DNA from 2 places in the Micromonospora sp. WMMC273 genome. Region 2 is predicted to be linked to the other one. Evidence: riboswitches for the same ligand, from Rfam matches in the RefSeq annotation. Region 2 holds a riboswitch; the other holds the start of a gene.
What was found. A riboswitch is a leader RNA that binds a small molecule or an ion and turns the genes downstream of it on or off. The one in region 2 is predicted to bind cobalamin.
Positions count from the first base shown of each region.

Region 1: another riboswitch for cobalamin. It lies ahead of metE (5-methyltetrahydropteroyltriglutamate--homocysteine S-methyltransferase); the one in region 2 lies ahead of O7611_RS10515 (acyl-CoA thioesterase).

Region 1 covers NZ_JAPZBE010000001.1:3,793,079-3,796,597, reverse strand. The annotation lists gene O7611_RS17540 (hypothetical protein) at 1-22, opposite strand, end outside; gene O7611_RS17535 (beta-1,3-glucanase family protein) at 190-1,782, shown strand; cobalamin riboswitch at 1,894-2,112, shown strand; gene metE (5-methyltetrahydropteroyltriglutamate--homocysteine S-methyltransferase) at 2,229-3,519, shown strand, end outside.
Region 2 covers NZ_JAPZBE010000001.1:2,245,984-2,249,502, reverse strand. The annotation lists gene O7611_RS10530 (sensor histidine kinase) at 1-275, opposite strand, end outside; gene O7611_RS10525 (response regulator transcription factor) at 272-970, opposite strand; gene O7611_RS10520 (DM13 domain-containing protein) at 1,072-1,647, shown strand; cobalamin riboswitch at 1,678-1,884, shown strand; gene O7611_RS10515 (acyl-CoA thioesterase) at 2,016-2,528, shown strand; gene O7611_RS10510 (LysE family translocator) at 2,532-3,155, shown strand; gene O7611_RS10505 (PrsW family glutamic-type intramembrane protease) at 3,196-3,519, opposite strand, start outside.

The sequences.
Region 1 (3,519 bases), 1.5 Mb from region 2:
GCGCCGAAAGCATGCGTCTCATGAACCACCCAATCCACAGTCGACTGTTCCGGAGTGGATCTTAATCAACCGGTGACCTTCACCGTGGCCCCGATCCATAGCCAACCACCTATTGACAAACAATATTAACAATTGGACCCTGCTGAGAGAGCGCTCTCCCGTCCCCCCTGTCTCCAGCGAGGTGTCGCCATGCGTCTCCGAAGAAGGCTGCTCGCCGCCGCGTCCGCCCTGCTCGCCGGGCTCACCGGCGCCGTCGTCGCCACGCCCGCCCAAGCGGTCGGACCGGCGTTGCTACCGGTCACCGTCACCAACACCACCGGCCGCAGCGACCCGGTCTACCTCTACGTCATCGGCGTCCAGCTGTCCTCCGGCCGGCTCGGCTACGTCACCTCCGGCGGTGCCTTCGTGCCGTGGACCGGCGGGCAGATCCCGCCGTCGCCCGCGCCGGACGTCTCCATACCGGGCCCCGGCAACGGCGGCAGCACCACGATCCAGTTCCCCCGCGGCTTCTCCGGCCGGGCCTACTTCTCCCTCGGGCAGAAGCTGACGTTCTTCCTCACCCCGGACGGACTGGTGCAGCCCGCGCCCTGGGCGGCCGGTGACGCGAACCGCGACATCCTGTTCGACTGGAGCGAGTTCACCTACAACGACTCCGGGCTGTGGCTCAACAGCTCCCAGGTCGACATGTTCGCGATCCCGCACGCGGTCACCGTGACCGGCGCCAACGGCGTCACCAAGCGCACCGGCGACGTGGTGGCCAACGGACGCAACGCGGTCATCGACGGGATCCGGGCGCAGCCGGGCTGGGCCGGCACCGTCCACACCCGCTCCGACGGGACCGTGCTGCGCGTCCTGGCTCCGGGCAAGGCGGCCGGGGCCGGCCTGCTCAGCACCACGTACCTGGACTCGTACATCGCGTCCGCGTGGAACGCGTACACCACGAAGACCCTGACCGTGGCGCCCTTCGCCGACCAGCCGGCCATCCGGTACTACGGCCGTACCTCGGGCAACACCATGACCTTCACAGACGGCAGCGGCCAGGTCGTCGCCTCCTTCAACCGGCCCTCCTCGGCCAGCGTCTGGGGCTGCGACGGCGACCTGCCCGCGCCGAACGACCAGGTGGTCGGCCCGATCTCGCGTACGCTCTGCGCCGCCCTCAACCGCGGCACACTCGGGACCATCGACACCCAGCCCAGCACGAACGCCGCCGACTTCTACCGCAGCAACCCCACCAACCAGTACGCCCGCCTGATCCACGCCAACATGACCGACGGCCGGGCGTACGCGTTCGCCTTCGACGACGTCGGCGGATTCGAGTCGCTGGTGCACGACGGCGACCCCCGTTCGGCCGGACTGATCCTCAGCCCGTTCACCGGCGGTGGCGGCGGCACCCCGGCCACCGGGGTGCCAGTGGTCAGCAACTGGAACAACAAGTGCATCGACGTGCCGAGCTCCAACTTCGTCGACCGCGCGCCGCTGCAGATGTGGAACTGCAACAACACCAGCGCGCAGAAGTGGACGTTCAGCGGCACGGCGCTCAAGAGCCAGAACAACAAGTGCATGGACATCGACGCCGGCTCCACCGCGAACGGGGCGGCGGTGCAGCTCTACACCTGCAACGGCACCGGCGCCCAGCAGTTCACCCTGAACGCGGCCGGAGACCTGGTCAACCTCCAGGCCGGAAAGTGCGTCGACATCAAGGACTGGAACGGCGGCGACGGCGCGAGGCTCCAGCTCTGGGACTGCGGGGGCACGGCCAACCAGAAGTGGCGCAAGGGCTGACCGGCCCTGCGACGAGGGCGGGGGCCGACCGCGAGTCGCTCCCGCCACCCGCCGCGACGGCTTGCCGTCCCGCAGGGCGGACGCGCCGGCCACGTCGGCTCACCGCCCCATACGATGAACAACGGTGCTGGTTCGCCGTGCCCGTGACGGGTGTGGCGTCGTAAGAGGGAACCCGGTGTGAGTCCGGGACTGCCCCGCAGCGGTGAGTGGGAACGACAGCCGTCATCGAAGCACTGGACCGTGAGGTCTGGGAAGCGACGGCCAGTAGGTGACCGGGTGGATCCGGTCGCGCCCGCGAGTCCGAAGACCTGCCCGCACCGCGTGCACCGTCCGGTGTGCGCCGCCGACGGTCGCTCGGGACGGCCGGTGCGGAAGCCGGTACGCCGCCTGTACCTCTTCCCTCCCTGCCCCGATCGGCCTCGTGTGCTTCGAGGGAAGGGATCTCCATGAGTACCGCATTCGGTCAGAGCACCGTGCTGGGCTATCCGCGTATCGGGGGCAACCGGCAACTCAAGAAGGCCGTCGAGGCCTACTGGGCGGGCCGGATCGACGCCGAGGAGTTGGCGGCGACCTCTGCCGCGCTACGGGCGAAGGTCTGGCGGACGCTGCGCGACGCGCGCCTGGACGCGATCCCGTCCAACACGTTCTCCTACTATGACCACGTGCTGGACACGGCCGTCGCCGTCGGCGCGATCCCGCACCGGTTCGCCCGGCTCGGCCTCGGCGATCTCGGCACCTACTTCGCCATGGCCCGGGGCGTCGATGCCGAGCCGGCGCTCGAACTGACGAAGTGGTTCGACACCAACTACCACTATCTGGTTCCCGAGATCGGCTCCGACACCGCCTTCGCGGCGAATCCCGACAAGGCGCTGCGCGAGTACCGTGAGGCCCGCGAGCTGGGAATCGACAGCCGGCCGGTGCTGGTCGGGCCGGCCACATTCCTGCTGCTGGCCAAGCCCACCGAGGCGCGCGGCGAACCGTTCGACCGGTTGACCGACCTGGTCGACGTGTACGCCGACATCCTGCGATCCCTCGCTGCGGCGGGCGTGCGGTGGGTGCAGCTGGATGAGCCCGCCTACGTCGCCGACCGGAGCACCGCCGAGATCGACGCGCTGCGGGAGGCGTACACCCGGCTCGGCGCGGTGGAACAGCGGCCGGCGATCTTCGTCGCCACCTATTTCGGCGAGCTCGGTGACGCGCTGCCCGCCCTGCTCGACACGCCGGTCGAAGCGGTCGGCGTGGATCTGGTGGCCGGGCCCGGCAACCTGCGGCGGCTGGCCGGTGCGGGACCGCTGCGCGGCAAGACGATCGTGGCCGGCCTCGTCGACGGCCGCAACGTCTGGCGTACCGACCTGCGCGCCGCCGTTGCGGCTGGTGCCGCCGTTGCCGCCCTCGCCGACCACGTCGCCGTGTCCACCTCGTGCTCGCTGCTGCACGTGCCGGAGGACCTGTCCGCCGAGACCGCCCTCGACCCGGCGTTGGTTCAGCGGCTCGCCTTCGCCCGGCAGAAGGTTGATGAGGTCGTTCGGCTCGGCCGCGCGCTGCGCAACGGCACCACGTCCCTGCCCGAGCCGCTGCCGCCCACCCCCGCCGCATGGCGCGACGACACCGTACGCGGCCGGCTCGCCGCACTGCGCGCCGGGGACCGGCGGCGCGGCGCGTACCCGGAGCGAGCGGCGGCACAGCAGGCCCGGCTGAATCTGCCGCCCTTGCCGACCACGACCATCGGATCGTTCC
Region 2 (3,519 bases):
AGGCGGCGGGCGAACGCCACCCCGACGGCCAGGCTGAGCGCCGCGGACGCCGCGACAGTGACGAGGACGACCTGGAGGTCGTGCGCGGACAGGAACATGGCCTGGGCGACGGCGGTGACGCCCGCCGTCACCGAGGCGATGGTGACCGCGAGCAGCACCGCGATGTGCGCGAGGATCGACCGGTGGCGCACCAGCCGCAACGCGCCGACGCCGAGCGCGCCGACGGCAGCGCCGGCGAGCAGGGCGTAGAGCCCGATGACCATCAGTTCGTTCACCGGGACGCCTCCGACGGCTCGTACCGGTAACCGACGCCCCACACGGTGACGATGCGGCGCGGCTGCGCCGGGTGGTCCTCGATCTTTTCCCGCAGCCGCCGGACGTGAACGGTGACTGTGGACTGGTCGCCGAACCGCCAGCCCCACACGCGGTCCAGCAGCTCGGCCCGTGACCAGGCGCGTCCCGGGTTCGCCAGCAGGAACGCGAGCAGGTCGAACTCCCGTACGGTCAGCGACAGCTGCTGCCCGCCGCGCTCCGCGACGCGGCGGCCGGTGTCCGCGGTGAGGTCGCCGTCGCGCAGCGTCCCTGCCGGTCCCCGGTCCTGCGGGGCCGCGCGCCGGAGCACCGACCTGATGCGCAGCACCAGTTCGCGCGGCGAGAACGGCTTGGTCACGTAGTCGTCCGCGCCGACCTCCAGCCCGGCGACCCGGTCGGCCTCGTCCCCGAGCGCGGTGAGCATGACGACCGGCAGGCCGGGCAGCCGGCGCCGCAGCCGCCGGCACACCTCGATGCCGTCGAGACCCGGCATCATCAGGTCGAGGACCACCAGGTCGGGCGGCTCCTCCTCGGCCGCGGCGAGCGCGTCCGGCCCGTCGAAGGACAGCCGGACCCGGCAACCGTCCTGCTCCAGATAGCGCCGGACGACGTCGCTCACCGTCCGGTCGTCGTCGACGACGAGCACGTAGCGCCCCATGCGCCAGACGCTACCCATCGGCGTCCCGGCGCGGCGGCCCGCGGTCGAGCCGTAAGCGGACGGAAAGATCTTTCCGCCGGGTCCGCGCCTACCGTCGGAGCATGGGCAGAAGACGTGTGGTGTTGTCGGTGCTCGCCGTCGCGGCCGTCACCGGCCTCGGGGTGAGCCTGTACCTGTTCCAGCCGTGGCGGCTGGTGACCGACCGCGAGGTACGCGAGGCGCTGCCCACTGTGGCGGAGCCGCAGCCGGCCGGCACGACCGGCTCACCGGCGGCCGGCCCGTCGCCGACCGGCGCACCGCCCGCCGACGTGGTGCTCGCCGCCGGTGACTTCGTCACCCACGAGCACGACACGTCCGGCCGGGCGCAGCTGGTCCGTCTCGCCGACGGCCGCCGTCAGCTGCTCCTGCGCGGACTGGACACCTCGGACGGGCCCGACCTGCGGGTGTGGCTCACCGACCGGAAGGTGCTGCCCGGCCGGGCCGGCTGGCAGGTGTTCGACGACGGCCGCTGGGTCGAGCTGGGCCGGCTCAAGGGCAACATCGGCGATCAGGCGTACGACATCCCGGCGTCGGTGGACCTGGACGGCCTGCGCAGCGTGTCGATCTGGTGCAAGCGGTTCGCGGTGTCGTTCGGCGCGGCGCCGCTTGCCGCTGTGACGGGATCGGCGCCGGCCTGACGCCTGTGCCGCCGGCCTCGGGCGCTGGGCTACGCTGCGGGAAGCGCTGGTTCACCCGGTCGGCGACGGCCGGGTGTCGTAAGAGGGAACCCGGTGGAAGTCCGGGACTGCCCCGCAGCGGTGAGTGGGAACGACAGCCGTCAACAGCACTGGGCCACGGCCTGGGAAGCGACGGCCGGTAGGCGACCTCGTGTCACGCCCGCGAGTCCGAAGACCTGCCCGCGTCGCGCGTACCACCGGTGCGCGCCGCCGTCGACCTCGCGGGTGGGTCGGGCGGGTGACACGTCGTACGCAGGGCCGTCGGCGGGTCCTCGACGTGCACACCCCGGCCGGTCGGCGGTCCGCTTCTGCGAGGACGGAACCGCACAGTGCCCGACACCATCACGCTCACCGGCCGACCACCGTCGGCCTCGCACCTGACCCTGTCGCAGATCATGGACCAGCACCACACCAACCTGATGGGCACGGTCCACGGCGGGCGCATCCTGAACCTGATCGACTCGGTCGCCGGTGTGGTCGCCGCCCGCCATTCCGACGGCCCGGCCGTCACCGCCGCCATCGACGAGACCGCGTTCCTGCGTGCGGTACGCGTCGGGGACGTGGTGCACGTGGACGCCCGGATCACCTGGGCCGGCCGCAGCTCGATGGAGGTGGCGGTGAAGGTCAGCGCGGACCGGTGGGACCGCGCGGTGCCGCCGGTGGACGTGGCGACCGCGCACCTGGTGATGGTGGCGGTCGACGACGACGGGCAGCCCCGGCCGGTGCCGCCGCTGCACGCCGAGACCGACGGTGACCGGCGGCGCTACCGGGAGGCGCAGATCCGGCGCGAGCACCGGCTGGCGCTGCGCCGGGCGCTGCTCGACGGCGCCGGGGAGGGCTGAGCGGTGCTCGGACTGTCGGCGGCCACGCTCGCCGGTTACCTGGCCGCGATCGTGGTGCTCATGCTCACCCCGGGGCCGGACATGATGTTCGTGCTCGCGAACGCCACCCGGTACGGCCCGCGGGCGGGCGCGGTGGCCGCGCTCGGGGTCGCCGCCGGGGAAGCGGTGCACGTCGCCGCCGTGGTGGCCGGGCTCGCCACGTTGATCGCCGCGTCCCCGGTGCTGTTCACCGCGATCCGGTGGGCCGGTGCGGCGTACCTCATCGTGCTGGGCCTGCGGGCGCTGCGCGGCACCGGCCGGCCCGGAGCCCCGGCGGACCGCCCGGACGGCGGCGCCGGGCGGGCGTTCCGGCGCGGGCTGCTGACGAACCTGCTCAACCCGAAGATGATCCTGTTCAGTGTGGCGTTCCTGCCGCAGTTCGTCCGGCCCGAGGCGGGCCCGGTGGCGGCGCAGCTGGTGCTGCTCGGGGCGCTGTTCGTCGCGGTGCAGCTCGCCGTGGACCTGGCGCTCGGCGTGGGCGCCGGCCGGTTCGCCGGGCGGTGGGGCGACAGCCGCTGGTCGCGGCGCGTCGACCGGCTCTGCGCTGTCGCCTTCGTCGCGCTCGGCGTCCGGCTGGCCGTCGGCTGACGTGCCGGGCGGCGCGGAGCCGGAGGGCCGGCCGCCCGGCTCAGCCGGCACGCGCTGCCGTCTCCCGGGATGCCGGCACGACCGGCGTCCCGGACGCGGGCGGCCGCTCGCGGTCCAGGTGCAGGCGCAGCAACACCCAGCCCAGCGACACGGCGCCGATGAACACGTACGCGGGCTGGGTGCCGAACGTGTCCCAGCAGGTGTGCAGCGTGACGGCGGCGGCGAAGGTGAGCAGGAATGCCGCCAGTCTCCGGCCGCCGGGCGCGGCGGCGAACGTGAACAGCGCGGCGGCGGTCAGCCCGGTCCAGGCCAGGTGCGCGGCGGGCGCGGTGAGACCGCGCACCAGCAGCGTCCGCTCGACCGC